3 regions of the Marvinbryantia formatexigens DSM 14469 genome follow, and region 2 is predicted to be linked to each of the others. Evidence: riboswitches for the same ligand, from Rfam matches in the RefSeq annotation. Region 2 holds a riboswitch; each other region holds the start of a gene.
The links. A riboswitch is a leader RNA that binds a small molecule or an ion and turns the genes downstream of it on or off. The one in region 2 is predicted to bind cobalamin.

Region 1: linked by a shared signal. The riboswitch ahead of NQ534_RS19195 (L-lactate dehydrogenase) and the one ahead of NQ534_RS08650 (ABC transporter substrate-binding protein) in region 2 are both predicted to bind cobalamin.
Region 3: linked by a shared signal. The riboswitch ahead of NQ534_RS19375 (complex I 24 kDa subunit family protein) and the one ahead of NQ534_RS08650 (ABC transporter substrate-binding protein) in region 2 are both predicted to bind cobalamin.

The regions. Positions count from the first base shown of each region.
Region 1 is NZ_CP102268.1:4,101,673-4,112,138, forward strand. It holds gene acsE (carbon monoxide dehydrogenase/acetyl-CoA synthase methytransferase subunit) at 1-510, shown strand, start outside; gene acsV (corrinoid activation/regeneration protein AcsV) at 511-2,436, shown strand; gene NQ534_RS19175 (DUF3786 domain-containing protein) at 2,467-3,105, shown strand; gene NQ534_RS19180 (formate--tetrahydrofolate ligase) at 3,124-4,809, shown strand; gene NQ534_RS19185 (cyclodeaminase/cyclohydrolase family protein) at 4,920-5,549, shown strand; gene NQ534_RS19190 (bifunctional 5,10-methylenetetrahydrofolate dehydrogenase/5,10-methenyltetrahydrofolate cyclohydrolase) at 5,562-6,410, shown strand; cobalamin riboswitch at 6,526-6,721, shown strand; gene NQ534_RS19195 (L-lactate dehydrogenase) at 6,854-7,801, shown strand; gene NQ534_RS19200 (CoB--CoM heterodisulfide reductase iron-sulfur subunit B family protein) at 7,880-8,674, shown strand; gene NQ534_RS19205 (4Fe-4S dicluster domain-containing protein) at 8,671-9,063, shown strand; gene NQ534_RS19210 (CoB--CoM heterodisulfide reductase iron-sulfur subunit A family protein) at 9,070-10,466, shown strand, end outside.
Region 2 is NZ_CP102268.1:1,785,109-1,795,574, forward strand. It holds gene NQ534_RS08645 (hypothetical protein) at 1-1,673, opposite strand, end outside; cobalamin riboswitch at 1,950-2,110, shown strand; gene NQ534_RS08650 (ABC transporter substrate-binding protein) at 2,234-3,805, shown strand; gene NQ534_RS08655 (ABC transporter permease) at 3,881-4,831, shown strand; gene NQ534_RS08660 (ABC transporter permease) at 4,828-5,643, shown strand; gene NQ534_RS08665 (ABC transporter ATP-binding protein) at 5,653-6,606, shown strand; gene NQ534_RS08670 (ABC transporter ATP-binding protein) at 6,590-7,351, shown strand; gene NQ534_RS08675 (spore maturation protein) at 7,416-7,964, opposite strand; gene NQ534_RS21370 (SpaA isopeptide-forming pilin-related protein) at 8,011-10,466, opposite strand, start outside.
Region 3 is NZ_CP102268.1:4,137,932-4,148,397, forward strand. It holds gene NQ534_RS19350 (DUF4179 domain-containing protein) at 1-860, shown strand, start outside; gene NQ534_RS19355 (DUF1294 domain-containing protein) at 1,050-1,322, shown strand; gene NQ534_RS19360 (response regulator transcription factor) at 1,514-2,188, shown strand; gene NQ534_RS19365 (sensor histidine kinase) at 2,185-3,933, shown strand; gene NQ534_RS19370 (hypothetical protein) at 3,930-4,469, shown strand; cobalamin riboswitch at 4,577-4,771, shown strand; gene NQ534_RS19375 (complex I 24 kDa subunit family protein) at 5,180-5,662, shown strand; gene NQ534_RS19380 (NADH-ubiquinone oxidoreductase-F iron-sulfur binding region domain-containing protein) at 5,655-7,535, shown strand; gene NQ534_RS19385 ([FeFe] hydrogenase, group A) at 7,548-9,245, shown strand; gene NQ534_RS19390 (NADP-dependent isocitrate dehydrogenase) at 9,459-10,466, shown strand, end outside.

The DNA.
Region 1 (10,466 bases), 2.3 Mb from region 2:
TACAACCGTTCCAAGGGAAAACCGATTGTAAACTCTGCGGATGCTGCAGGCAGAATTGAAAACATCGACCTTGCTGCTGCAAACGACGCGATCGTTATCGCGCTCTGCAACGGCGAAGGTATTGCAAAGGACAACGACGAGCGTATGGGCTACTGCCAGATGCTGCTTGAGAGAGGTCTGGAGCATGGTATGGAAGCGGAGGACCTCTGGTTCGACCCGCTGTTCCTGGTTGTAAAGGGTATGCAGGACAAGCAGATGCAGATTCTTGAGTGTATCAAAATGTTCTCTGATATGGGACTGAATTCCACAGGCGGTCTGTCCAATAACTCCAACGGTATGCCGAAGCATATCCGTCCGATCATGGATTCCGCTATGGTTGCTATGGCTATGATGCAGGGTCTTACCTCCGCGATCGTAAACCCGAACGACCTGCGTCTGATGGAGACTATCAAGTCCTGTGATGTATTGAAGAACAACACTCTGTACGCAGATTCCTATCTGGAGATTTAAATGTTTAAGGTAACTTTTAAGTTTGAAAACAGCGAAGATGTCAGCGTCTTCGCTGCTTTCGGTGAAAACCTTCTTGAGGTAGCGAGAAAAACAAATGTAGCTATCGACGCGCCCTGTTCGGGGAATGCTTCCTGTGGAAAATGCCGCGTAAAGCTGGTCGGCGGGACACTGGACTCGAAAAAGACGCGCCATATCAGTGATGAGGAGTATGCGCAGGGGTGGCGCCTGGCCTGTGTCAGCAAAATCTGCGATAACGTAGAGGTGCTGGTGCCGGATATTGCGTCCGCTTACCGCAGCCGCATGAAAGTAGCGGATTTGAGCTCACCGGACGAAATTAAAATTTTCGACGACTTAAAAGGACAGGTATGTGAAGCAGGTATTGCATTAAAAAATGATATGGAGGTTGTATCCATTAAAATGGATGTGCCTTCTCTGGACGACACGATGCCGGATAACGAGCGTCTCACCCGCGCGATTACAGAAGCGACCGGTATGCAGATCGTCCGTATTCCTTACGCAGTTATGAAAAAGCTTGCAGTTGTGCTGCGTGAGAGTAATTTTGACGTGCAGGTTGTATGGCGCAAAAACGCCAATGATGTGTTTGTTTACGATGTCCTGCCGAAGGATAAGCCGGCGGTGGTTGCCGGACTGGCGGTGGATATCGGAACGACGACGGTTTCCGCGATTATTATCAATATGCTGGACGGCAGCATTCTCGCAAAGGGTTCCTCCGGAAACGGACAGATCCGCTACGGCGCGGATGTCATCAACCGTATCATTGAATCGGTGAAGCCGGGCGGCAGCGAGCGCCTGCAGAAGGCTGTGATCGAAGAGACCATCAATCCGCTGATCGATACGATGTGCAGACAGGCGAAAATCAGTCACAACAGCATTTACCGCATGAGCGTGGCGTCCAACACCACCATGAATCACCTGCTGTTCGGGCTGAACGGCGACAGTATCCGCACAGAGCCGTATATTCCGACGTTCTTCAAGACGAATTCCATGTATACGGCGGATATCGGCATCAAAACAAATCCGTGTGCGCACATTATTGTGGCGCCGAACATTGGAAGCTATGTGGGCGGCGATATCACGGCGGGCGCGTTTGTCAGTATGCTCTGGAACAAACCGGAATTTTCGCTGTTTATCGACCTTGGAACGAACGGGGAAATTGTGTTCGGCAACTCGGACTTTATGTTCAGCTGCGCCTGCTCGGCAGGACCGGCGTTTGAGGGCGGCGATATCAGCTGCGGTATGCGTGCGACAGACGGTGCGATTGAAGCCTGTACGATTGATAAAGAAACAATGGAGCCGACTTTTACCGTTGTGGGAGGGGAGGGCACAAAGCCGATCGGACTTTGCGGTTCGGGTATCATTGATGTGATCGCGGAGCTTTTCCGCTGCGGCATCATCAGCCCGAAGGGCAAATTTATCCGGGAGGGCGCGCGTGTCCGTCACGACCAGTACGGCATCGGGTCCTATGTGCTGGCATTTGAAAAGGATGCCGGTTCTGTAAAAGACGTGGAAATCAACGAGGTGGATATTGACAACTTTATCCGTGCGAAGGGCGCGATTTTCTCCGCAATCCGCACAATGCTGTCATATTGCGACTTTGATGTATCCATGATTGAGCATGTGTATGTGGCGGGCGGTATCGGCAGCGGCATCAATATGAAAAACGCTGTCCGCATCGGGATGTTCCCGGATGTTCCGCTGGAATTATACGAATATATCGGAAACTCTTCACTGGTGGGCGCTTATGCAATGCTGTATTCCAGTGAAGCGGAGCGCAAGGTTTACGAGGTGGCAAAGAATATGACTTACCTGGAGCTGAGCGCCATCACATCCTATATGGATGAATTTGTGGGAGCGTGCTTCCTTCCTCACACGGATGCATCGCTTTTCCCAAGCATTACAGAATAAATTTTAACGCGTTGGCAGATAGGAGCAGACATGATACCAGAATACGCAAAAAACAGCAAAGAAGATATCCCTTTTGGGCAGTATATGGAGCAGTATCAGCAGATGGACCCGATGGAGTGCGCATCGCGCACGGGTCTTCCTTTTGATGAGGAAACACAGTGCTTCCGGATGCGGATGCTGCAGAAAGAATATCTGATTTCCTGGCCGGAGCTTATCGTGACGCGGGCGGATGCGCAGGATGAGACCTACGCCGTGCTCGCGGAGGAGACTCCCGCAAAGATTCTGGCGCTGCGCTTTTTGCTGCACGGGGTATCGTCGCAGTCCACCGGGAATTTTCTGACTTACCGGGAGGTTCCAAGCGGCGAGGTTTATTTCCGTCAGTTTTCCGGCAGATGCCTTTCACGGCTTGCGTACGGCTTTGGCTTTAAGCCGGAAAAGCTGGCGGCGGCTTTTGAGCAGTTGGGGGCGAAAAAGCTTTCTCACGGGGATGTTTCTTACGAGCTGGAGATTATCAACAATTATTTTGTACGGTTTATACTCTGGACCGGGGATGAGGAATTTCCTCCGAGTACGCAGATGCTTTTTTCCGACAATTTTCCGCTGTCCTTCACACCTGAGGACATGGCGGTCGTCGGGGACATCAGCATTAATACGCTGAAAAAAATGTAACTATTTATGGAGGGTATTATGGGATTCAAATCAGACATTGAAATTGCACAGGAGACAGTGATGCAGCCGATCACCGAGATCGCGGCAAAAGCGGGCATCGACGAGAAATATCTGGAGCAGTACGGAAAATATAAAGCAAAAATCGATTACAATCTGCTGAAGGAGACAGATGCCGAGAACGGCAAGCTGATCCTGGTGACGGCAATCAACCCGACGCCGGCAGGAGAGGGAAAGACCACCACCTCCGTGGGTCTGGCAGACGGTCTTTCCAGAATCGGCAAGAAGGTCATGGTTGCGCTGCGTGAACCGTCCCTCGGACCGGTATTCGGCGTAAAGGGCGGCGCTGCAGGCGGCGGATACGCACAGGTAGTCCCGATGGAGGACATCAACCTTCACTTCACAGGCGACTTCCACGCGATCGGCGCGGCAAACAACCTGCTGGCAGCAATGATCGACAACCACATCTTCCAGGGCAACGCGCTGAACATCGACCCGCGCAAGATCACCTGGAGACGCTGCGTGGACATGAACGACAGACAGCTTAGAAACGTGGTAGACGGTCTTGGCGGAAAGACAAACGGTATGCCGAGAGAGGACGGCTACGATATCACGGTAGCATCCGAGATCATGGCAGTGCTCTGTCTGGCAAGCGATATCACCGACCTCAAGAAGAGACTTGCGAGGATCATCGTAGGCTATACATATGGAAAAGCTTCCGAGCAGAAGCCGGTAACGGCGGGCGACCTGCACGCAGAGGGTGCAATGACCGCACTTCTGAAGGATGCCCTGAAGCCGAACCTGGTACAGACACTGGAGCACACCCCGGCGATCGTGCACGGCGGCCCGTTCGCAAACATCGCACACGGATGCAACTCCGTAACCGCAACCAAGCTGGCATTAAAGCTGGCTGACTATACGGTAACAGAGGCTGGCTTCGGCGCAGACCTCGGTGCCGAGAAATTCCTGGATATCAAGTGCCGTATGGCGGGACTGAAGCCGAACGCGGTTGTCATCGTGGCAACAGTGCGTGCGCTGAAATACAACGGCGGCGTGGCAAAGGCGGATCTCAACAATGAGAACCTGGAGGCTCTGGAGAAAGGTCTTCCGAACCTGCTGAAGCATGTTAGCAACATCACAAATGTTTACAAGCTTCCGTGCGTGGTTGCAATCAACGCATTCCCGACCGACACGAAGGCGGAGCTTGACCTTGTTGAGGCAAAATGCAAAGAGCTTGGCGTAAATGTTGTGCTTTCCGAAGTATGGGCAAAAGGCGGCGAGGGCGGTATCGCACTTGCGGAAGAGGTTGTGAGACTGTGCGAGCAGCCGAATGACTTCACCTTCGCGTATGAGCTGGATGGCACCATCGAGGATAAGCTGAACGCGATCGTACAGAAGATCTACGGCGGAAGCAAGGTAGTTCTGACAGCAAACGCACAGAAGCAGGCGAAGGAGCTGACCGCGCTCGGTTACGAGCACTGCCCGATCTGTATGGCAAAGACACAGTACAGCTTAACCGACGACCAGACGAAGCTCGGCGCACCGACCGGCTTTGAGGTAACGGTACGCAACCTGAAGATCTCCGCAGGCGCAGGCTTCATCGTAGCGCTGACCGGCGAGATCATGACCATGCCGGGACTGCCGAAGGTACCGGCTGCAGAGCGCATCGACGTGGACGAGAACGGAAAGATTTCCGGATTATTCTAACCCTTCGGGTCAGAGCACTCCGTGCAGGATGCGCACGGACGCAAAAGGAAGGGCGTCCGGCGCGCAGAAAACGCAAGCGTTTTCTGAATAAATTCAGGAGGTAGTTTATAATGGGATTTTCTACAGTACCATGTAATGAATTTGTGGAGGTACTTGCTTCAAAGGCTCCGGTTCCGGGCGGCGGCGGCGCTTCCGCACTGGTGGGCGCAGTTGGTACGGCGCTTGGAAATATGGTAGGAAGCCTTACGGTCGGCAAAAAGAAATATGCGGACGTTGAGGCAGAAATGGTGGAATTGAAAGCAAAATGCGACCAGCTTCAGAAGGATTTTCTCCGTCTGATTGAGCGCGATGCAGAAGTTTTCGAGCCGCTCTCCAAAGCATACGGTATGCCGCGGGAGACGGAGGAAGAGAAAGCGGAAAAAGCGCGCGTTATGGCAGTCGTATTAAAGGATGCCTGCTCCGTTCCTATGGAAATCATGGAGAAATGCTGCGAGGCGATCGATATCATCGCAGAATTTGCTGCAAAGGGCTCCACGCTTGCCATCAGCGATGCCGGTGTCGGCGTTGCGTTCTGCAAGGCGGCGCTGAAGGGCGCAAGCCTTAACGTATACATCAATACAAAATCAATGGCGGACAAAGAGCTCGCTGCAGAGCTGAATGCAAAATGCGATAAAATGCTGGAGGAATACACCGTAAAGGCGGATGAGATCTTCGACAGCGTTCTTTCGAGACTTAAATAGGAGGAAAAAACAATGGCAAAACAGTTATTGGGCAAAGAGGTAACGGCTGCATTGAATGAAAGAATCAAAGCGAACGTTGCCGCATGCCAGGAAAAGGGCGTAAATCCGACGCTGGCAATCATCCGCGTAGGAGAAAATCCGAGCGATATTTCTTACGAGAAGGGTGCGACGAAGCGCTGCGAGACACTTGGCGTAGCCTGCGAAAAAATCCTCCTTCCGGAGGATGTTGCGCAGGAAGAGCTGCTGGCAGTGATCGACAAAGTAAACAAAGATGACAAGATCCACGGCGTTCTTTTGTTCCGTCCGCTGCCGAAGCATCTCGACCAGGCGGTTATCGAAAACGCGCTGGCTGCAGAAAAAGACGTGGACTGCATGACAGACCTTTCGATGTCCGGCGTATTCACCGGCAAGAAGATCGGTTTCCCGCCGTGCACACCGCAGGCATGCATGGAGATTCTTGACCATTACGGCATCGACTGCACCGGCAAAAAGGCAGTTGTTATCGGCAGAAGCCTTGTTGTCGGAAAACCGGCGGCAATGATGCTGGTAAAGAAAAACGCAACCGTAACCATCTGCCACACCAGAACGGTGGATATGCCGTCCGTTGCAAGAGAAGCTGACATCATCATCGTAGCTGCCGGACGCGCAGGCGTTGTCGGCGCTGAGTATGTAAAAGAAGGTCAGACCATCATCGACGTCGGCATTAACGTAAACGCGGAAGGCAAGCTCTGCGGCGACGTGGATTACGCAGCCGTTGAACCGATCGTAGACGCGATCACCCCGGTACCGGGCGGCGTTGGAAGCGTAACCACCTCCGTGCTTGTCGGACATGTGGTAGAAGCGGCAATGAGAACCTTATAAAAAATCAGAGCAATGATAAAATGGCGCAGCCTGCGGGCTGCGCTTTTTTTGTCAAAAAAATAACAATAATAGTATTGACAAAAAAATAACGATGTGGTATTCTCTGTATGTGCAAAAGAATAGCGAGGTATCAGGTGAAGAGGTCTTGCAAGGCAAGGCTCTGGAAAGAGGGAATCAGGTGAAAATCCTGAGCGAACTGGTCACTGTATTCAGGGAGTGAACTTCAGTAACCATTGCATCCCAGATATGTGAGAAGGTGAAGGGAACGGCGAACTGTAAGTCAGGAAACCTGCCTGATACACAGGATGTGCTCCAGACACAGCACAGGCATCCGACGGTCATAGGGTAGAAGAGCCCTATGGTTTATTTGGTGTGTCTGCTTATGGGAACAGACGCATTTTTTGTACCAAAATCCTCTATCTAAGAAAGGAGAACACACATTTATGAGCAGCAAAATTACGATTATCGGAGCAGGAAGCGTAGGATCAACGATTGCCTACACACTTTCCCAGAGAGACATCGCATCACAGATTGTACTGATTGATATCAACAAGGAAAAGGTTGATGGCGAGGTCATGGACATTGAGCAGGGAACCTGCTTCCGCGATCCGGTATCCATTATCGGCGGCGAATACGAAGATGCCAGAGAATCCGATATTGTAATCATTACCTCCGGTGTAGCAAGAAAGCCGGGGCAGTCCAGAATCGAACTCACTCAGACAAATGTAAACATCTTAAAACAGATTACGCCGGAAATTGTAAAGGCAGCGCCGAACGCACTTTACATCATTGTAAGCAATCCGGTAGACATCATGACTTACGTGTTTACGAAAATTTCCGGACTGCCGGAGAACCAGATTATCGGTTCCGGTACGCTTCTGGATACGGCACGCCTGCGCTGCGGTCTTTCCGAGCATTTCGGCGTGGCACAGAAAAATATCCATGCCTACGTATTCGGTGAGCACGGTGATTCCTCCTTTATTCCGTGGACGGGCGCATATATTTCCGGCGCGCACATTGATGAGTATTATCAGACAATGAAATCCCTCGGAGCTGACATAGAGGAGCTGGACCGCGAAGCCATGACTGAATATGTGCACAAATCGGGCGGAAAGATTATTGCGAACAAGGGAGCGACCTTCTATGCAATTTCCGCTGCAGTCTGCAAGCTCTGCGATACTCTGGTAGCGTCCTCTGATTCGATTGCAACCGTATCTTCTATGATGCACGGCGAGTACGGCATCGACGATGTATGTTTAAGCACACTTACGCTGGTGGGACCGAACGGTATCCGCGGCAAGGTTCCGATGCGGATGAGCAAAGAAGAAATCGAAAAGCTGCGTGCAAGCGCAAAGGTGCTGAAAGACGTTATTGCACAGATTGAACTGTAAACGCTGCCGGGAGGCGGCAGTTTACATGCGGCAGAACATCCCGTCGGGACTGCTGCATGGAAAAAGGTAGGAGGAACTATGAAATACAGTTATTATCCGGGATGTACCCTGCGGACGAAGGCGAAAGACCTGGATGCCTATGCAAGAGCTTCGGCGCGTGCGCTCGGCTTTGAGCTGGAGGAGATTGAAAACTGGCAGTGCTGCGGCGGCGTTTATCCGCTGGGAAGCGATGAGATTGCCACGAAGCTTTCTTCTGTACGCGCGTTGAACGAGGCAAAGGAAAAGGGCCAGGAGCTTGTTACGCTCTGTTCCGCCTGTCATCATGTCATCAAGCGCGTGAACGACGACATGAAGCATGTGGAGGACATCCGCACAAGGGCAAACAATTATATGCAGCTTGAGACTCCCTACGCCGGGGAGACGACGGTGCTGCATTATCTGGAGGTTTTAAGAGACCGCGTAGGGTTTGATGAACTGAAGAAAAAAGTGGTAAATCCGCTTACGGGCAGAAAAATCGGCGCCTATTATGGCTGTCTGCTTCTGCGTCCGGGCAGCGTGATGGCGTTTGACAATCCGGAAAATCCCACGATTATCGAGGATTTCATCCATGCCATCGGAGCAGAGCCTGTTATTTACCCGTACCGCAACGAATGCTGCGGCGGCTACATTTCCCTGAAGGAAAAAGAGCTTTCAAAGAACATGTGCGACACGATTATGGAGAGTGCGTCCGGCTTCGGCGCAGAAATGCTGATCACTGCCTGTCCCCTGTGCCTGTACAATCTGAACAAGAGCACGAACGGAAAGCTTCCGGTATACTATTTTACAGAGCTTCTCGCAGAGGCGCTCGGTGTCAAAGAGGAGGTGGCGAAGTGAACAAGACCGCAAAAAAGCAGGCGGAGCTGATTCAGGAAATCAGCGGCGTCAATCCTTTAAAATGTATGAAATGCGGAAAATGTTCCGCAACCTGCCCCTCATATGATGAAATGGACATCAAACCGCACCAGTTTGTATCTTATGTGCAGCACGAAAACATTGAGGCGCTGGTACAGTCAAAGACACTCTGGAAATGTCTTTCCTGCTTTGCCTGTGTGGAGCGCTGTCCGCGGGATGTAAAGCCCGGCAAGCTGATTGACGCGGCAAGACAGATTGTCGTGCGTGAGCGCGGAGCAGATTATCTGCAGCCGGATGAAATTCCGGAGCTTCTTGATGAGGAGCTTCCGCAGCAGCTTTTAGTCAGTGCATTCAGAAGATACAGGAGGTGAGCACAGATGCAGAGAATAGGAGTGTTTGTCTGTCATTGCGGAAGCAACATCGCCGCAACGGTGGACGTAAAGAAAGTAGTAGAAATGGCTCTGCAGGAACCGGGCGTGGTTCATGCGGAGGATTATCAGTATATGTGCTCGGAGGCAGGTCAGGCGAAGATTGCTGCAGCAATCAAAGAGAAGAATCTGACAGGCATCGTCGTATGTTCCTGCTCGCCGCGTATGCACGAGACGACCTTCCGCAAGGCGGCGGAGCGCGCCGGCCTGAACCCGTATATGGTGGAGATCGCCAACATCCGTGAGCACTGCTCCTGGATACATAAAGATATCGAAGAAGCTACCAAAAAGGCGGTCATCCTTGCGCGGGCAGCCATCGCAAAAGTAAATCTGGATGCCCCCTTAAAGCCTGGCGAGAGCCGGGTTACAAAGCGTGCCCTGGTAATCGGCGGCGGAATCGCCGGCATCCAGACAGCGCTGGATATCGCTGACGCGGGCTACGAGGTGGATATCGTGGAAAAAACGCCGAGTATCGGCGGCAGAATGTCGCAGCTCGACAAGACCTTCCCGACCCTGGACTGCTCGGCATGTATCCTCACCCCGAAGATGGTGGAGGCGGCAGCCCACGAGAAAATCAGAATCTATACATACAGTGAAGTGGAAAAGGTGAGCGGCTTCGTTGGCGACTTCACGGTCGATATCCGCAAGAAGGCGCGCAGCGTGGACATGGACAAATGTACCGGCTGCGGCGTGTGCCAGGAGAAATGCCCGTCCCGCAAGACGCCCAGCGAATTCAACCGTGGGCTGAACACCAGAAGCGCCATCTATACGCCGTTTGCACAGGCGATTCCGAATGTACCGGTGATCGACCGCGAGCACTGCATCAAGTTTAAGACCGGCAAATGCGGCGTGTGCGCGAAGGTCTGCCAGGCAGGCGCCATCGACTATGACCAGAAGGACGAGATTATCACAGAGAAATACGGTGCAATCGTGGTTGCAACCGGTTTTGATACCATTAAGCTGGACAATTACGACGAGTACGCCTACAGCCAGAGCAAGGATGTCATCACCTCCCTGGAGCTGGAGCGTATCATGAATGCCGCCGGACCGACAAAAGGTCATCTGGAGCGCCTCTCCGACGGAAAAGCGCCGAAGGAAATGGTATTCATCCAGTGCGTCGGCAGCCGCTGCTCAGACAGCAGAGGAAAGAGCTACTGCTCGAAAATCTGCTGCATGTACACGGCGAAGCACGCCATGCTCATCCGCGACAAATATCCGGATGTGAATGTGACGGTGTTCTATATTGATGTGCGTACGCCGGGCAAAAACTTCGATGAATTCTACCGCCGTGCGGTGGAGCAGTACGGCGTCAATTATATCAAGGGCCAGGTTGGCAAAGTAGCGCC
Region 2 (10,466 bases):
GTCTGTGCCGTTCTCTGCGATTCCGCCTGGCTCTGCGGCGCGGCTGTCTGTGCCGTTCTCTTCGGTTCCGGCCGGCTCTGCGGCGCAGCTGTCTGTGCAGCTCTCTGCGGTTCCGCCTGGCTCTGCGGCGCGGCTGTCTGTGCCGCTCTCTGCGGCACCGGCTGGCTCTGCGGCGTGGCTGCCTGTGCCGTTCTCTGCGTTTCCGCCTTCTGCATGGCTGCCGCATAGGAACGGATTGGCGTATCGCCGATTTCCTGCCGGATTTTTCTTGAAATATCAATCGTCGGCGCCGTCATCGGGTCGACTTTTTCTGTTTTCTTTTCCGCCTGCGCGGTCGTATCTACAACGGTGCGCACCACCGGTCTCGCCGCCGGCTGCGCGCTCTGGTTCATTGCGGATGCACTCTGCTGTCCGCCTGCCGTCTCCACAACTGTCCGCACTGACGGCTTTTCTGCCGGACGCGCACTCTGCTGCGACGCTGCCCCGCCCGTCTGCGGCATCTGTTCCGGCGTCGTCCCGCTCATCTGCGGCATATCCGCCTTCGCTCTGTTTTCCATCTGCGGCGTCTGTACCGGCGCTGTCTGCGCCTCCGCCTGTACAGCGACATCCCCCGACGGTTCCGTCGTGCCGGTAAGAATATCGTCAATGCTCACCTTCTGCGGCATTTCTTCCTCCTGCTCCGGCTCCTGCAGACCTGCAGCTGCCTCATGCACCAGTGTCGGCGCGCTCTCCAGCTCCTCCGTGGAGGACGCCGGGCGGATACCGGACAGGATTTCACGCATACTGTTGGCAAGCTCGCTCTGCAAATCAATGGTGCTGATATCGTTTACCGGCATTCTCAGCTCCGGCATTTTAAGCTCCGGCGCGGGCTGTTCCGGCTCTGCGGGAATCTCCGGCATGGACGGCGCCTGCACTGCGGCGGCAATCTGCCTTTCCGTATCCATAATAATGCTGTCTGCGATTGCGTCCTTTTCTGACTTCGGCAGCTCCTTCGTGATAACCTCATCCAGCGTCGGAACAGCCTTTTCCACTACCTGCTCCTTCGTCTCCATGTCCACGATCTCGCTCGGATTGTCATAAACCGTCTGCTGCTCCGGCGTGAGCGGCACATACTTCTTTTTCAGCTCCAGCGCCGCCACCACATATTTTCCGTTGTGGAACCACAGCGCCAGGTCGTCACACTCCGCCACACATTTATCAATCATACCTGCCTCGTCGTACAGCTTCGCCAGCTCATACGCCCACTGCTCGGTATACTCCTTGCTCTTCAGCTCCTCCAGAACAGAAATCTGCTCCTCCAGGGAAGAACCGCGTCCTTTATAAATCTCATACTTCAGAATATATTTGCTGTTATCATTCGGAGAGAGGTTTACATACTCCGTGTAGTATTCCACTGCATCGTCAAACTCCTGCGTCTGCACACAGGCTTCCGTCAGACGGTAAAGAATCTGCCTGCTCCCCGGCGAACGGCGGTATGCGCGGTACAAAATTGCCTTGCTGTCTTCCGCTCTGCCGACCGCCTCATATATCTCACTTATCATGCACAGAGTACGTACACTGCGCACGCGCTTCCATTCTATCGTATCTGCAATATTTGCAGCCCCCTCATAATTTTCCTTCTCTACTAATTTATTAATCTCTTCAAGCTTTGCCTGGTATTCAAACTTGTCCACTTTCATACACCTCTTATTTTGTGTTTTCTCCATTATTGCCTGCACAATCTGCAGCTGCAATAATACCTTTTCTTCCCCTCTTTGTAACACCCCAGTGATAAATTTCACATAGTTGTAATAATTCTAGCATAACATACCATGCTTGTCAAAGGAAACACCGGGTTTTTCATGTATGTTTTTTCATATATCAGTAACAATTCCGCCATCCGAAAAATAAGTTTACAAGCTTTCCAGAATATGTTACGATATAATAGATTTATAGCTTTCTGTAAACTATTTAACAAAAACGGAAAAGGTGTAGGGAACGCAAGTGAAAAGCTGCGGCAGCCCGCTCTACTGTGATGATTATGCTCCGGTCAGTATGCCATTGGGAAACTGAGAAGGCGACGGGAGTGAAAGGTCTAAGCCAGGAAACCTGCCTTTTCTAAGGAAATGCGATTCGGTGGGGAAGCAGCGTAACAAGCAGCAAAAAAAGCTGTGTCTTTTTTAATGGGAAGAAAGTTTATCGCTCTTTTTATTCTTCGCCGTGCATTTCGCACACATTTTCAAGGAGGAAAAACATGAAAAACAGAATCACGAAAGCGTTGCTGGCAGTTGCTGTGTCCATTTCCATGCTTTCTGGAAGCAGCATAGCTGTCATGGCGGAGAGCACGGCCGCCATCAATGAAAAGAACGAAACAGATGAAGTGGTAATCGCTACCTACCGGGACGCAATCCAGGGAAGCGGCGACGCTTATTACTGCTGGGAAGGAACCTTCGTCTGGGAAGCTCTGACCGTAAACAACGGCGGCGTAATAGAGCCCTGGCTTGCAGAATCCTGGGAGCACAACGATGATTGTACCGAATGGACTCTGCATCTGCGTCAGGATGCCTACTTTACAGACGGCGTACAGTTTAACGCAGACGTATGCCTGGCAAATATTGACCGCTGGGGCAAGGACCTTACCTCCACCTATACGTCTCTGAGCATTGAAAAGACCTTCCCGAATCTGGATACGCTGGAAAAGGTAGATGATTTTACAATCAAATGCACATTTACGGAGCCTCTTACCACGCTGGAATATAATCTGTCCGATTACGGCAGCCCCATGTTCAGCCCGAACTGCTTTGATGAGGAAACCGGCGTAATCAGCGACTATGCTATCGGCACCGGTCCCTATAAAATCATCGACCACAAAGAAAACGAATATGTTCTTCTGGAAAGAAATGACGACTATTACGGAACGCCGGGAAATGTAAAAACCTTCCGTATCCGCTGCATTCCCGAAGCAGAAACCAGAATTTCCGCACTGAAATCCGGCGAAGTAATGGGACTGGCTGATAACGGCGCTATCACAATGGACGCTGCCCAGGACCTGTGCAATACAGACCCGAACTTTGCAATGGATATTACACCCAGCCATATGGTCGAGTACATCACCTTCAACTGCCAGAATGAATATCTTTCTGATTCCCGGCTACGCAATGCCGTCAGCCTTGCTACAGACAGAGATTCCATTTGTGAGGTTCTCTACGGCGGTCTTCTTGAACCAGCATATTCCTATCTGAGCAATCAGTCTGTATTCCATCTGGATATCCAGGGCGAATATGATATGGAAAAAGCAAAAGAACTTGCCGCCGAGGTACTTGGTGACCAGACGGTAGATATGAACATGATCATCCGTTCCAATACGGCTTCTGATTACAACTGTAAAGCCGTTGCAGAATATATGAAGCAGGTGTACGCGGAAATCGGTCTGAACATCGAAATTGAAATCCTGGATTCCAATATTTACAAAGAGCGTCAGGCTGAGGGAGATTTTGATATGGCTCTGACCGTATCCGGTTTAAACAATGCCGACCCGGCTTCCACCTTTAAAGCATACTTTACCAGCGATGGTACTTCCAACAAACAATATGGTCTGAACTACTACAACCCGGAGATTGATGAGCTGGTAGAAAAAGCCACCACCATCGCAGATGTAGATGAGCGCGGCGAGATTTACGACCAGATTCAGACCATTCTTTACGAGGATATGGCAGTTTGCCCAATCTGCTACCAGGTCAACGTAAATATTCACAACGTTGCCATTGAAAATTACGCCGGAAGAACATTTGGCGTCGGGCTTCCTACCATTTCCTGGACCGAATAATACACGCATATGAAAAAGCTGCGGGGTGCCGCTTTACGGCATCCCGCTCTTTCTTAATATTTTTGAGGAAAAAAGATGACGCTGATCAAATATCTTTTCAAAAAAATCCTTATGCTGATTCCGGTTCTGATAGGAATCAGTATTGTAGCGTTTGCTCTGGGCGTTTCATCCCCCGGCGACCCGGTAGACCAGGTACTGAATCCAACCGGAGACGACACCTACACGCAGGAGCAATATGACGCTATGGCAGAGAAGATGGGACTTGATGAACCTCTGCCGGTCCAATATCTGAACTGGGTCAAAAATTTGTCCAGAGGTGATCTGGGACGTTCCTTTTTTACGCAGAAAAGTATTCTGGAGCAGCTCCAGAAGCGCATCCCTCTGTCAATGCGTCTGGCGCTGTATGCTATGGTGCTGATTACCGTCTTTGGCGTTGGCTTCGGCATATTAATGGCAATGTTTAAAGACAGCCTTCTGGACCATATTCTTGGCGGCATTTGCACAGTGGCATTATCCGTTCCCGGCTTCTGGATCGCTATTGTACTGATTTATATTTTTGCGGAAGAATTAAAAATTCTGCCTACCAGCGGTCTTATGACTCCGGCAGGCTACATTCTCCCTTCTGTAACGCTGGCGCTCCCCAGCATCGGAGTGTGCGCACGGCTGACCAGGAGTGCAATTCTGGATGAAATCGGGCGGCAATACGTGCTGGTGGCTGATGCAAAGGGCTTAAAGCACCGGCAGACAGTTTTTCGTCACGCCTTTGTCAATGCCCTAATTCCGGTAATAACGTATCTGGGAAATCATATGGCAGGCATTCTGGGCGGAGCATCCATCGTTGAAACCATTTTCGCGCTGCCCGGTATCGGAAGCTATGCTATTTCGGCAGTACAGTCCAAGGATTATTATGTTGTCCAGGCGTATGTCCTGTTTTCCGGAAGCGTTTATGTGCTGATGACCATATTAATTGATTTAATCTATATTGCAATTAATCCGAAAATCCGTGCTGGGGAGGAAGTTGGATGAAGCTGAAAACAAAACTTGCAATAGGCATATTGGCGATTATTTTATTTTGCAGTATCTTTGCCCCTGTGATTGCTCCCTATGACCCGCTGGAATCTGATTTATCCGCCGCCATGCAGGGAATTTCCCGCGAGCATCCTCTTGGAACAGACAGCATCGGCCGCGACATTTTAAGCCGCGTTCTGTATGGCGGGCGGCAGTCTATCGTACTGGCTCTGGCAGCCACAGCGCTCTCTATGGCAATCGGCTGCCTCATCGGGCTTCTGGCGGGTTACTACGGCGGCGTGGTGGATGTGATTATTACAGCGGTATCCAACGTGTTTCAGGGACTGCCCGGTCTTATCTTAATGATTGCGATCGCCGGTATTCTGGAGCAGGGCGTCAAAAGTATGCTGATTGCGATCGTTATTAATTCCTGGGTCGGTTTTTCCCGTATTGTCCGGGGAGAGGTGATGAAAATCAAGCAGGAATATTTTATAGACGGTCTGCGCACCGTCGGGGCAAAAGATATGCGGATCCTCTTTTCCCATATCTCTCCCAATCTTTTAGGAACTATCTGCGTTATTTTTGCCACCAGAGTAGCCAGCACCATCATTTCGGTGGCTTCCCTCAGCTATCTGGGACTTGGTCTGCAGCCGCCCACCCCGGACTGGGGCGTAATGATCAGCGATGCCAGACAATACTTCCGGCGCAATCCCCTTCTGGTAATAGCTCCGGGTCTGTGCATTGTCCTGCTGTCACTTTCTGTAAATATGATTGCCGACGGGCTGCGGGATCACTTTGATGTCCGTGACGACCAGATAAAAAATATGTGAGGAACAATTATGAGCAAGGATATAGAAATTCGGAATCTATGTGTTTCATTTCCAGAAAAAAACGGCGTCAGCCAGGTAGTGACAGATGTTCACGCCCTGTTCGGTGAGGGAGTTGTCACCGGACTGATCGGCGAGAGCGGAAGCGGAAAATCCGTGCTGGGTATGTCTATTTTACAGTTGCTGCCCAAAAATGCAGTGGTAGAGGGAAGCTGTATGTACGAAGGGCGCAATCTTTACAATTTAACACAGGAAGAAATGCGGAAAATCCGCGGACAGGAGATAGCCCTGATTCCCCAGAATCCTTCTGAATCGTTAAATCCTATCCGCCGGATCGGAAAGCAGCTTATAGAAGGTGTAACAGCGCACAAAAGTCTTTCCCGGAAAGAAGCCCGGAATCGCAGAGACGCCCTTCTGGTTCGTTTCGGTTTTCCGGAACCGGAAAAAATTAACCGTGCTTACACTTTTCAGCTCAGCGGAGGAATGAACCAGAGAGTAATCTCCGCCCTTGGTCTGATGGAGCAGCCCGAATGGGTGATTGCGGACGAGCCGACGAAAGGGCTGGACGCTATTTTACGCCGACAGGTTTACCGGGTGCTGAAAGAAATTTCAGAGCAGGAAACCAGAGGAATGATTGTGATAACCCATGATATTGCCCTGGCAGGCGCGCTCTGCAAAAGACTGATGGTGCTTTATAAAGGAACCGTCCTGGAACAGGGAGAAACGGCGCAGATTCTGGAAAATCCGGCGCACCCCTATACCCAGGGGCTGATTGCTTCTCTGCCGGAAAAGGGAATGCATCCTATCCGGCGCGCGGACCCTGGAAAGATTTCAGAGACAAAGGGATGCCGGTTCTATCCGCGCTGCCCTTATGGAACAGAAAAATGCAGAAAGACTCTGCCGCCGGAAATACAGCTTCCGGACGGCAGACTGGTGAGGTGCAACCGATATGCTGGAGATATATAAATTATCAAAAAGCTTTCAGAGCGGTATTCTGAAAAAGCAGAAAACCCAGGCAGTCCAGGAGGTTTCCTTTTGTATTCCGGATGGAAAAACCTTCGGGATCGTCGGCAATTCCGGATGCGGAAAATCCACGATCGCCCGGATGCTGCTCTCCCTTATCCGCCCTGACGCCGGAGAAATCCGGATTGATGGAAAAGATATTTTAACCGCCCCAAAACGAAACAGGCAGGCGCTTTCCAGGAAAATTCAAATTATTTTCCAGCATCCGGAAAGCTCCCTTGACCCCAGTAAAAAAATCCGTTACAGCCTTATGGAACCCATGATAATCCACCGGATGTATGATAAAGCCGGGAGAGAAAAAAGGATGAGAGAGCTTTTAGAGCTGGTCGACATACCAGAGACTCTGCTGACTCATTATCCTCATCAAATCAGCGGCGGAGAAGCGCAGCGGATTATGATTGCCCGTGCGCTGACACTGGAACCCGGTATTCTGGTTCTGGATGAACCCACTTCCATGCTGGACGTGTCCATCCAGGCCCAGATGATGACGCTTTTAAAAGAGCTGCAGAAAAAACTGGGGCTCAGCTACCTTTTCATTTCTCATGATATGGATGTGGTAAAATGGTTCTGCGACGAAATTGCTGTTATGAAAGAAGGCACGTTTGTAGAACAGGGCGATGCGGAGCAGATAATAAAAAATCCACAGCATCCATTCACGAAAGAGCTGCTGGAGAACTTCCGTATCTGAATTTTTCCGGAGCGCCGTATCATATCCGGTACTCCTGTCTGCAAAAATAAATAAAAATTTTTTCTTACCCGTGCACGAGGTCCGCAAGAAAAACGCTGGCGGCAATTCCCGCAAAGGTGGCAAGCAAGGCGCCCGCCAGCGTATAGCGCGTTTTCTTCACCTTTGCCGTCATAAAATAAACGCTCATCGTATAAAAAACCGTTTCCGTGCAGCTCATCATGATAGAGGTAATCAGTCCTGTCCGCGAATCCGGTCCGTATTCCTTAAAAATATCCAGCGCAAGCCCGGTCGCCGCGCTGGAGGAAAACAGGCGGACGATGGAAAGCGGCACCAGCTCCGGCGGAAAGCCAAGCCCTGCAATGCCCCTGCCCAGAAGCGAGGAGAGCAAATCAAGAAATCCGGATGCCCGCAGGATTCCGACCGCCGCCATCAGTCCGACCAGTGTGGGCAGAATCGTCACCACCGTCTTCAGCCCATCTGCCGCTCCTTTTACAAATATTTCGTACACATTCTTTTTCATGAGCAGACCATATCCCACAATGATAAAAATAACCAGCGGAATCATAAAAGCGGAAAGAAACATCAATATATTCAAAAAATCACCCGGAGCCATGCTTTTTACAGCATATGCTCCGGGCAATCCGTCTATTCATGCGCGTTTATTTCTTTCTTCTTTTGAAGAACACCGCCGCTGCCAGAAGAACCAGCGCAGCAAGCACTGCTATCACATACGGAATGATCGCCGTGGTATCGCCGGTCTGCACCGGGGCGCTGCCGTTTGCTCCCGCCGCGAGCTCCGCCGCCGCTGCCTGCGAACCGCCATAGCCCGCATATTCCTGCTCGTAGGACTGCTGCAGTTCCTTCGCAGAAACATTTGAATAACCGCCTGCCGGAGCGGTGCTGAAATCGTTTACCACCTCGGCAATCGCGCTGCCGCCCGCTTTCAGAATAATCTGCTCGCCGACAAAATATTTGATATCATATTTCTGGCTGCTTTCGTTTCCGGTAAGCAGATTGCCGTTTGCATCCGTCTCCCCTACATAATAGGTGCCCGCCGGAAGCCCGTCAAAATCGACCGTCATATAAATATCCGAATCTGTCAGTGTCACGGACTTCACGCCCGCTTCCGTAGACCGCTGCGTTTTTGCCGCATCGGTAAACAATGCAAAGTAGAAGGTTCCGTTCATTTTGATTGCTGTTCCCTTGTAGGAAACGCGCTTTGCCACACGGATTTTTCCGCGTGTTCTTCCTGTCTGCATAGTAACGCTCGGCGTAATCTTTCCGTTATCGCTGATTTTAATGGTCGTGGTGCCGACCGATTTTCCGATTACCGTGGAAAAGCTGCCCCGGTTGCCCGGCTCATAGCCCTCCGGCGTGCTCACCTCCACCAGCGTGTACTCCTCGCCGACGTTCAGCTTTCCTTCGCAGAGATAAGCGTTCCCCGTACTCGTCCACTCGTCGACCACATTGCCCGCCGAATCCAGAATCTGCAGCCTTGCGCCCGCAAGCATGTAGCGCAGGTCTTTGCCGCTTTCATCCTTTGCCACGCTGTCAAACGCTTTTCTGGAAATGGAAATCTTCGTCGTCACATTGCTGATTGCCGCGTTTGCCGTGCCGGTCTTTTCGCTTACTGTAAAGCTCACCTGCGTATTCTTCGTGTAATGTCCGCCCGGATATTTTGTCTGGACAAGCGTATAAGTGCCTGGGTCGAGCTCCCCGGTGATTTTTGTCGCCCTGGAGCCGCTTGTAAAGCTCTTCACCGTTTTGCCGCTGCCGTCACGGATTTCCATCGTCGCTCCGGACAGATATTTGCCGGTATCCGACTGGAGCACTGCTCCCGCCTGCACCACCGTCACCCTGTTTTCCGTATAGGCAGTCTGCGTTTTGCCGGTGTTCTGCACCGTAAAGTCACGGCTCGCCAGAGAAATAATATATCCGCTGCGGCGCGTGGTCTGCTTCAGCGTGTAGGTTTTGCCCACCTCCAGCCTGCCGGTCAGCACCGCGCCATTTTTTCCGCTCCAGATGCTCTCTTTGCTTCCCTTCTCCGTTACGCTCATTTCCACACTGTTCTGCGGGAAATCCGTATAAGAACTTTCCTTTCCCGAAGAAGCATCTTTTGCGAGCACCTGCACCTGCACAGGCTGCGTCGCAAATTCTGCCGTGCCCGTATAAGCGCCCGGCGATGCTGCATCCGGTTTTGCCAGCTTTATCGCCGCCGGTGTCTCTGCCAGCGCCACATAACCCGCCGGAACAGAAATCTCCGTCCACCGGTACTCCCCGGAGGTAAGCTGCCCGTCCAGACCGATGGGAAGTCCCTTTACCGTAACTTCCCCGTTCTGCATCGTATACTCTTTGCTCCAGGTCTTTCCGCTCTGCGAAAAGGTCAGCCGGAAGGTACCGCCGTCCGGCAGCTTTCCTCCGCTTTTGTCCGTCAGCTTTGCTTTCACTGTCGTATATACATTCGTAATAACCACGTTCTGGTTATACAGGGTATTTCCCGTCGCCTGGCTTCCCTCCGCCGCATCCTCGCGGATTTCGATGGAGACCGGTCCGTTTTCTGTAATCTGGCTGCCGGTAACGGTGCCGTCTTTATTTGCGCCATTGGTCTGATAAACCGAGGTGTAATCCTGGTTAAGCTCCAGCGTCAGCGCATCTGCGCCATCCGCAAAATGATTTCCTCCGGCATCCACGGTGTAGGTTCCGGCGGCAAGCCCTTCCAGCTTCACCGTCATTCCGGCTTTCCCCGTAATGGTCAGCGTACCGTTTTCGATATTGTAAGAGTTTTTCGGCAGCGGAGCGCCGTTTCCGTCCAGCACCTGCACGCCGTCGAAGCTCTGATTGTTCATTCCGCGGACAGCCACCGCATACTGCGCATCTGCATTTGCGACATCACCGCTGTGCTGCAGACTGATGGTCAGCCAGTGCCCTGCATCCAGGGAGGTCAGCGTGGTCGGCATATTGTTGGTCTCCGTCTCGACCGGCACCGCCGTCTCACTCTCTGTTTCGCTTTCCGTGCCGGATTCGCTCTCTATATCAGTCTGCGCTTCTGTCTCCGGTTCGCTTTCTGTTACGGTCTGCGCTTCTGTTTCCGCTTCGTTCTCTGTTCCGTTCTGCA
Region 3 (10,466 bases), 2.2 Mb from region 2:
TTGAAGCACGGAATGATTTCTTTGCGGAGAAGCTTGGCATCAGCAGAGAGGAGCTGGATACTGCGGCGTCCGATGTATATGACCGGCTGAGAGAAATTCTTGGCACGGATGTGCTGAGTGCTTCTGTAATAGCATCTGCCGGCGGACCGGACATAAAAGATTACACAGCTTATTATGAGGTTCCGGAGGATTTTTCTGTCACGCTGAAATTTGATAAGGTCGTTGCCGACCTGGCGGAGGCCTCCCTTCCGGCAATGCCGCAGGAGCTGGTAGATGAATATAAATATAATGCTGCTCTAGCGGAGCATGGTCTGGATATCGATGACTATGAGAATTTCACGGAGGAAGAAAAACAGATTGAGCACCAGCTATTTGAAGAGCAGCAGCGGAAGTATGACGAGCTTTATCCGGATGCAGGAATATTCCCGAACCGCTACGAAAACTGGTGGAAGGAGGGCGAATGGGATTTCACCTTTGGAGTATCAAAAAATACGGCTGATTCACAGGTGCTGGAAATCAATGATTTCGATGAGAGCGGACTTGGCGTGACCAGGGTTACGAAAACGCCGTTTGAGATTGTCGTAGAAATGCAGAGTCCGTCGGAGAGCTCTTCTCCCTCCGGAATGGGATATTTCCTGACGGCTCTGGATGAAAACGGAAAGCGGCTTCCCTATGGTTCCGGCAGTTCTACGAATACCTTTGCGGTGCAGGGGCAGGAAATCAGCCGGATAGATGTATATATCTGCGACTATGAGGACTTCATGAGCATAAAAGGACGGCTCCTGTCCGGCGAAGGTGCGGATAACAGGACGCTTCTGGAGGAAATGGCGCTGTATCATAAAGAAATTGTATTTGAATAAGAGCTGTTTGCAGAGCCGTTTCCAATCCGCTTTCCCGGATTCCTGCTTTTTTCGGAACAGAACTTTTCCTTTACAGCATCCCGGAAATCCGGTATAGTAAAAGACGGATGCGCGCTTCCGGCAGAGAATGAATCCGGCGGCGCGCATCCGCATCTGCATCGCAAAAGTCTGCACGGGAGGAAAAACGGAATGCTGAATTATATTGTTCTTATCTATCTTGCCGCTGTCAATCTGCTCGCTTTTGGCACATTCGGACTGGATAAATACCGGGCGGTAAAAGGAAAATGGCGCGTGCCGGAGCGCAGATTATTTCTGCTTGCAGCGGCGGGCGGCTCCGCGGGAGCGCTGCTTGGCATGTATGTGTTTCACCACAAAACGCAGAAACATAAGTTTACGGTCGGGATGCCGCTTATCCTGGCGGCACAGTGTCTTCTGGCTGTTTCTATACTGCATCAGTTATAGTAATGGTTACTGCCGTGTTGACTGCAGGTGCAGCAGTCTGCACGGCGTTTTTGCTGCCATTCATACGGCAGGAACGTCCGGAGGACGTTTTAGTGCACGGAAAAAGCATTTGTTTGCCGCAAAGGATACAAAAAGGATATAATTTTATGCTATATTGTAAATAAAGAGCAGGTGGGAAGGAAATTGGTGAGATGGATCAGAAGCTTTTGGTTGTGGAGGATGATCGGCGTCTGCAGGAGATTATTTCCGATTATTTTGAAAGCAAGGGCTGGCAGGTGAGGGTGACAGATGACGGAGAGGAAGTGCTGGAAAAAATACAGACAAATTCCTATCAGTTAATTCTTCTGGATGTTATGCTTCCGGGAGAGAACGGATTTACTATCTGCCGGAAAATACGGGAAATCAGTGATGTCCCGGTTATTTTCATCACGGCGCGCGTACAGGAAGAGGACGAATTAAATGGCTACGCAATGGGTGCGGATGATTATGTGACAAAACCATTTTCACTGCCGGTATTATATGCGAAAGTGACTGCACTCATTGGGAGAATGCATGGCAGTTCTGCAGGCAGGCGGATTCGTGCAGGAGACATCGAAGTCGATGTGCGTACACATGAGGTGTGGTCCGGCGAAGAGCGATGTGAGCTGCCTCCAAAAGAATATGAGCTGCTTTTGTTTTTTCTGGAAAACCCCAAACGCATATTTAGCCGTGAACAGCTGCTGATTCGCTTCTGGGGATATGATTTTGATGGAAATGAGCGCGTTGTAGACAACCATATAAAAAAGCTTCGGAAACTTCTGGGAAAAAGCGGAAGCATGATCCGGACGATCAGAAAGTCCGGCTACCGGATGGAGGTGATTCCATGAGGTCGGGAAAAAGATGGCAGGCGTTTGTTGCAGCGGGATTCATAATACTATATTTGACAATTATGCTGGCATGCACATTTCTTGTGAAGGGGAAATATCTGAATGAATTTGAGCACAGCTTTCAAACGCAATTAAGCAGTCTGACAGAAGTGATAGAAACGCTGGGAAATGCAGAAGAAGACAGCGGAGAAGATATGGAAGAAGCTGTGAAAGGAAAAGAAGCGTCATACCAATATCTGGTATCAACTGTACTTCTTCATTCCAAATATCAGCAATATGCGGCGGTTTTTTATGATAAGGAAGGCAAAATTGCAGTACGGAGCCAGTATGCCAGCGCAGTGCAGAACTATCAGGATTACAGGCTGGGAGCTCAAAATGTTTTTTCGCTATCTTCATTTTTTTCGGAGGAAGAAATTGACCGACTGGCACGGTATGCACTGGAAAGGCAGGAAGAGCTTCGCGCTCACAAACCGGAAAAATATCGTTTTCTGGGAAAGATAGCAGAGGAAGACGGCAGTTTGCTTGGCCTTTTTGTTCAGAGAGTATTCTGGCAAACAGATATAAGCATTGAGGATGGAGAGCAGGACCCATTTACCGGTTCGAAATCAGAAATTTCATATTCGGACGATAAAAATGATGCGGTAAGCTATGTGCAGACCGGCAGTGAGGTTGTATGGGAATGGGAGAGCCGGGACGCCGAAGAAATGACGGTGGGCACAAGGCAGATAAGCCTTGTATTTCCGGGGCTGACCTATGGCTACAGAGACTGGAAGCGCTGGAAAAACAGCGATTATCTGCAGCATACGGTGCCGGAAGACCTGGAAAACTACTACGGTTCTTTCAGTGAAAAGGTGCGCATGAGCTCCGAAGCATTTCAACCGCGCTTTAAAGAAGATTATACGGTTTCTATCGGAAATCGTACCTGTGACCTTACCCTGCTCAGCGAGTGCAGACCCTGGGCAGCAGCGATGGATTATATGAAATATGTCTATCTGGCAGGTTTTCTTTTGATGACCGCCTGTATGACGGCAGTGATGTTTGTCGTTCACAAAAACGAAGAGCGACGGTCAAGGCTGGAAGAAAACCAGCGTGATTTTATCAATGCGATGGCCCATGAAATGAAGACGCCCCTTGGGATTATTCGCGGTTTTGCAGAAAATCTGCAGGAAAATACCGTGGCAGAGAAAAAAGACTATTATTTGCAGCAGATTATCGGACAGACGGAGGTAATGGACAGTATGGTTGCAGACATTATCGGAGCTGCAAGATTGGAATCACAGCATCTGGTGCTGCAGAAAGAAATGATTTCCGTGAACAATCTTCTGCGGAAACAACTGGGAAAATTCGGACCGCTGATAGAAGAAAAAGGGGTATCTCTGCAATTTTCCATGCAGGAAGTGTTTGAACTGGAAGGCGATAACAAATATCTGGAGAAGGCATTTGCCAATCTGATTGACAATGCCGTCAGCTATTGCGACAGGGGCGGTATCATTAAGATCGTCACGGATGCACAGGGATGCCGGATAGAAAATACCTGTGCGTCCGTACAGGAGGAGGATGTACAGCGTGCTTTTGATATTTTTTATCGGGGAAAGCGCACTGCATCTGCAGAAAAGCATCTCGGAATTGGTTTGTATCTTGCCAGAAAAATTTTAAATTTGCATGCTGTACGGATTACTGCTGAAAAGACACCGGATGGATTTCGCGTGACATGTAAAAAAACAGGGGGGAAGCGTAGATTATGAAAAGAATAATGGCAACGGGATTGATAATGGGAATGATGTTTATAAGCGGCGGCTGTGATCTGCAGGACGGAACTTTTGTATTTAATCTGAATGGTGAGGCGAAGATAGAGAAGGAGACAGAAGCTGTCGCATCAGAAAAATACGTATCTGTGCAGACTGAGCATTTGCAGCAGACAGAGTACTCAGAGCAGACAGAGTATTCGCAGCGGGTTGCAGAGACGGTCAGTCGCAAGCCGCTATTCCGGGATGAGGATGGAACAATCCACGGTCCTCAGCTTAATCTGGGAGAAGGCGGAACGCCGGTGTATGACTATGATATTGAAGATTCACTGGCGGCGGCGCCGCAAGAGTGGATAAACTATACGTATCCGGGCAGAAAACAGTCGTATCTCTCCCCGTCCGGGACATGGCTGTTTAAGGACACGGACGGAACTATTCATGGCGCGCAGATTGGAACCACAGATGCAGGCTCTATTTTGTTTGATTATGAATTCGATATTAATGAAATTCCGGAAGAGTGGAAAAACTGGCAGTAGTTACTATTCACTCCGTTTTCAGTAACCTGGAAGTAACCGTATGCTGGATGAGAGCAGAAAAAGTGATTGACAAACATACACAGGCGCACTATACTATAGTTGTGTAATTGATAATTGCTGTATCAAGTGCAGAGCAGTCATACATACTGTTTTGAAGAGGGAATTGGGTGAGAATCCCAAGCGAACCGGTCACTGTGTTCAGAGAGCGGACTCCAATATGTCATTGCGTCACCCATGACGCGAGAAGGCGGAGCGAGCGCAGACCTGTAAGTCAGGAAACCTGCTTGATATATGAGATGTGCTCCTGGTTATAGCGCAGCATCCAACCAAGCCGCTTCGCGGTTTGTGAATGTGACTGTATGGGTGAACAGTTACTTGATTTTTTGGAAATCTCAGAGCAAGGAGAATACACAACATAATACCTCCTTCATACCGTCCGATGCAGAATAGCTGACATTTCTGCAGAATACGGAATGGGTTCCCGGCAGGGCTTACCTGCCGGGATTTTTTTCGTTTCAGAAAAAACAAAAATGCCTGCGCATAAAAGCCGCATCACAGAAGGACTGGCAGGCGAAAGAGCGTCGCCTCTTTGTTAATAAAATGTCCATGCCGTTAAATATATATCATTTATTGTAATTTTGAACATAAAATGATATGATGAAGAAAAACATATTGTGCAGGTTTTCTATAACAACAAAGGAGGACAAAAGATGCTAGACCAGACTTTTTATCAGAAAGCGGATGAAATCATCGCGTTCTATGGTAAAAAACCAGCTTCCCTGATTCCGATTATGCAGGATATCCAGGGGGTGTACCGTTATCTGCCGGGAGAGCTGCTCACTTATGTGGCGGGGCAGATCGGCATCACGGAAGCGAAGGCGTTCAGCGTCGCAACCTTTTATGAAAACTTTTCTTTTGAGCCAAAAGGGAAATACATCATTAAGGTATGCGACGGAACGGCGTGCCATGTGCGCAAATCGGCGCCGATCCTGGAGGCTTTCCAGAAGGAGCTGGGACTGAGCGCCAAAAAGCATACAACCGACGATATGCTGTTTACCGTGGAGACGGTTTCCTGTCTCGGCGCATGCGGGCTTGCCCCGACTGTGATGGTAAATGAGGACGTGCATCCGAAAATGACACCGGAAAAAGCAATCGATTTAATACGGGAATTGAGAGGTGACCAGCATGATTGAAAACAGAGAAGCTTTGATTCAGGCGGGCGAAGCCGCAAAACAGGAGCTTGCCTCTTATGACTGCCGGATTCTCGTCTGTTCCGGCACCGGCTGCATCGCGACCGGTTCCCAGAAAATATATGAGGAATTTCTGAAAATTGCAAAGGACGAGCCGGGTATCCGGATTGATTTCGCCCCGCACGGACAGGGTGAGCATGTCGGCATCAAAAAGACCGGCTGCCAGGGCGTCTGCGAGCTCGGCCCGCTGGTGCGCATCCAGAAGGGCGACCAGGTAGTGCAGTACACGAAGGTGCAGCTTTCGGACTGCCGGGAGATTTTTGAGCGATCGGTAAAGGGAGATGACGTAATAGAGAGCCTGCTGTATAAGCAGGGCGGCATTTCCTACAGAAGCCCGGACGAAATTCCGTTTATTGCAAAGCAGACGCGCATCGTTCTGGAAAACTGCGGCAAATTTGACGCGGAATCTTTCGATGAATATCTGGCGGGCGGCGGCTTTTCGGCGTTCCAGAAGGCACTGTTTGAGATGACGCCGGACGAAGTGGTCGACGTGGTCGACAAATCCGGGCTGCGCGGGCGCGGGGGCGGCGGCTTCCCGACCGGAAGAAAATGGAAGCAGGTTGCGCGCCAGGCGGAAAAAGAGCGTTACGTGGTGTGCAACGGCGACGAGGGGGATCCCGGCGCTTTCATGGACGGCTCCGTCATGGAGGGAGACCCGTACAAGCTGATCGAGGGCATGATGATCGCAGGCTATGCGGTCGGCTCGGAAAATGGTTATATCTATGTGCGCGCGGAATATCCGATGTCAGTCGCGCGGCTGAAGCACGCGATCGCGGAGCTGGAGGCAAGGCATATGCTTGGCGATAATATCCTTGGCACAGACTTTTCCTTCCACATGCATATTAACCGGGGCGCCGGCGCCTTTGTGTGCGGCGAGGGCAGCGCGCTGACGGCTTCCATAGAGGGAAATCGCGGAATGCCGCGTGTCAAGCCGCCGCGTACCGTGGAAAAAGGGCTCTGGGCGAAGCCGACGGTATTAAATAACGTGGAAACTTATGCAAATGTCCCGAAGATCGTACTGGAGGGTGCAGACTGGTACCGCAGTATCGGAACGGAGGGCACGCCGGGGACAAAGACCTTCTCCCTGACGGGCTCCATCCAGAATACCGGTCTGATCGAGGTGCCGATGGGCACGACGCTGCGCCAGATTATCTTTGATATCGGCGGCGGTATGAAGGACGGCGGCACCTTTAAGGCAGTGCAGATCGGCGGACCGTCCGGCGGCTGTCTGACGGAGCAGCATCTGGATGTGCCGCTCGACTTTGAATCCATCAAAAAATACGGCGCGATCGTCGGCAGCGGCGGTCTGGTTGTTATGGACGACCACACCTGTATGGTCGAGGTGGCGAGATTCTTCATGAGCTTTACGCAGCGGGAATCCTGCGGAAAATGCGTGCCGTGCCGCGAGGGTACCAAGCGTATGCTGGAAATCCTGGAAAAAATCGTGGCGGGGAAGGGCGAATTAGAGGATCTGGACCGTCTGGAGGAGCTTGCCGGTATGGTAAAGGACATGGCGCTGTGCGGTCTTGGAAAGAGCGCGCCGCTTCCGGTGCTCAGTACCTTACGTACCTTCCGGAAGGAATATGAGGAGCATATCGTGGATAAAAAATGCCGGGCGAAGGTCTGCCAGGCGATGCGCCGGTTTGTCATCAACCCGGAATATTGCAAGGGCTGCGGAAAATGCGCGAAAAACTGTCCGGTCGGAGCGATCACCGGCGTCCGCAGGGAATGCTATCATATTGATCCAAATATCTGTATTAAGTGTTCAGCTTGTAAGGACAACTGTGCATTTGATGCCATTTATGTTGAAGCATAGGGAGGAACGAATATGGGAACCATGACAATAGACGGTAGAAAAGTAACATTTACCGATGAAAAGAATGTCCTGTCCGTTATCCGCAATGCCGGCATCGACATTCCGACACTCTGCTATCATTCCGAGCTTTCCACCTTCGGCGCCTGTCGTCTGTGCACGGTGGAGGATGACCGCGGGAAAACCTTTGCCTCCTGCTCGGAGGAACCGAGAGACGGCATGGTCATTTTTACCAACACCGGAAAGCTGCGGAAATACCGCAAGCTGATTATCGAGCTTCTGCTCGCCGCGCACTGCCGCGACTGTCTCACCTGTGAGAAGAGCGGGGACTGCAACCTGCAGACGCTGGCAAAGCGCTTCGGCGTGATGGAAGTGCGTTTTGAGAACTATAAGGAAAGACGGCCGCTGGATTTCAGCTCGCCGTCGATCGTGAGAGACCCGAACAAATGTATTCTCTGCGGAAACTGCGTTCGCGTCTGTGAGGAGCTGCAGGGCATCGGCGCGCTCGGCTTTGCGCACCGCGGCTCCGACGCGATGGTGATGCCGGCATTTGACCGGGAAATCGCGACGACGGACTGCGTAAACTGCGGGCAGTGCCGCATCTTCTGTCCGACGGGAGCTATCAGCATCCGCCACAACCGCGGCGAGGTGTGGGAGGCGCTTTCCGACCCGGATACGCGCGTGGTGGCGCAGGTTGCCCCGGCGGTGCGCGTGGCGGTGGGCGACGCCTTTGGTCTGCCAAAGGGCAGGAGCGTGATGGGAAAAATTGTAAACGTGCTGCACCGGATGGGCTTTGACGAGGTATACGACACCACCTTCGGCGCGGATCTTACTATCATGGAGGAATCCGCCGAGTTTCTGGAGCGCGTGCAGAGCGGGGAAAAGCTGCCGCTTCTGACCTCCTGCTGTCCGGCATGGGTGAAATTTGTCGGCGAGCATTATCCGGAATTTGAAGAAAACGTATCCACCTGCCGTTCCCCGCAGGGAATGCTCTCCGCGGTCGTGAAGGAATATTTCCGCGATCCGGCGAACAGCGGCGGGAAAAAGACGGTGATGGTATCCATCATGCCGTGTACGGCGAAAAAGATGGAGGCGAACCGCCCCAACAGCTATACGAAGGGCGAAAAGGATACCGATTTTGTGCTGACGACGACGGAGCTGATCGACATGATTAAAACGACCGGCATCGACTTTGCGGAGCTGGAGCCGGAATCCTCCGACATTCCGTTCGGCTTTGGTTCGGGCGGCGGCGTCATCTTTGGCGTGACAGGAGGCGTAACGGAGGCGGTCATCCGCCGGCTGGCGCCGGACCACGCGAAAGAAACCTTCCAGGAAATCGCAGAATGCGGCGTGCGCCAGGAGGGCTTTATCCGTGAATTTTCCATTCCGTACAACGGCACGGAAATCAGAATCTGCGTGGTGAGCGGACTGGCAAATGCGCGTACCGTGATGGAGCAGGTAAAGAGCGGCGAAAAAGAATATCATCTGATAGAGATTATGGCGTGCCGCCGCGGATGCATTATGGGAGGCGGACAGCCGCGTCTTGCCGGAAAACGCACGAAAGCGGCGAGAACCGCCGGTATCTATCGCGCGGACAGTGTTTCGGTCATCAAAAAGTGCGATGAAAATCCGATGGTTGCTTCCCTGTACGAGGGCTTCCTGAAAGGAAAGGAGCACGAGCTGCTGCACAATCACAGCTTCTGTGCAAAGTAAAATACCCTGCTGCAGGCATACCACCTGGCTTATTGCCAGCGGGAATAAATACATATCGGAATTTTAAATGGGACCTGCCAGGCGCAGGTCCTGTTTTCGTTGCCGTGCATACGACGCAGGGAAATCTTACCGCCTGAATTTCTTTCGAGCTTGACAAGTCCGGATGGATTGGATAAAATTTGATAAACGATTGTATGAATGAGGAGGAAAATTATGAGTAAAATTGCGATGAAGACCCCGCTTGTGGAAATGGATGGCGATGAAATGACCAGAATCCTCTGGAAGCTGATTAAAGAGGAGCTGATTCTGCCGTTTGTGGATTTAAAGACGGAGTATTATGACCTGGGACTTCAGAAGCGCAACGAGACGGATGATAAGATTACCGTCGACAGCGCGCTTGCCACGAAAAAATACGGCGTTGCCGTAAAATGCGCAACGATTACCCCGAATGCCGCGCGCGTGAAGGAGTATAATCTGAAGGAAATGTGGAAGAGCCCGAACGGGACCATCCGTGCGATCCTGGACGGAACGGTATTCCGCGCGCCGATTATCGTAAAGGGCATTGAGCCGAACGTGCGCACCTGGAAAAAACCGATTACGATTGCAAGACATGCCTACGGCGATGTTTATAAGGCGACGGAAATGAAGGTGCCGGGAGCCGGAAGAGCAGAGCTTGTTTTCACGGATGAAAACGGAAACGAAACGCGCGAGCTTATCCATGAATTTAAGGGAAGCGGCGTGCTGCAGGGAATGCACAACCTCACCAGCTCCATCGAGAGCTTTGCGAGAAGCTGCTTCGCCTATGCGCTCGATACGAAGCAGGACCTCTGGTTTGCAACTAAGGATACTATTTCCAAAAAATACGACCATACCTTCAAGGATATCATGCAGGAAATTTTTGACGCGGAATATGCGGACAAATTTAAAGAAGCAGGCATCACCTACTTCTATACGCTGATCGACGACGCGGTGGCGCGTGTGATGAAGTCGGAGGGCGGCTACATCTGGGCGTGCAAGAACTACGACGGCGACGTTATGAGCGATATGATCTCTTCCGCCTTCGGTTCCCTTGCCATGATGACCTCCGTGCTGGTTTCCCCGGATGGCTGCTATGAGTACGAGGCGGCGCACGGGACCGTTCAGCGCCACTATTATAAGCATCTGAAAGGCGAGGAGACCTCCACAAACTCCGTTGCCACCATCTTTGCCTGGAGCGGCGCG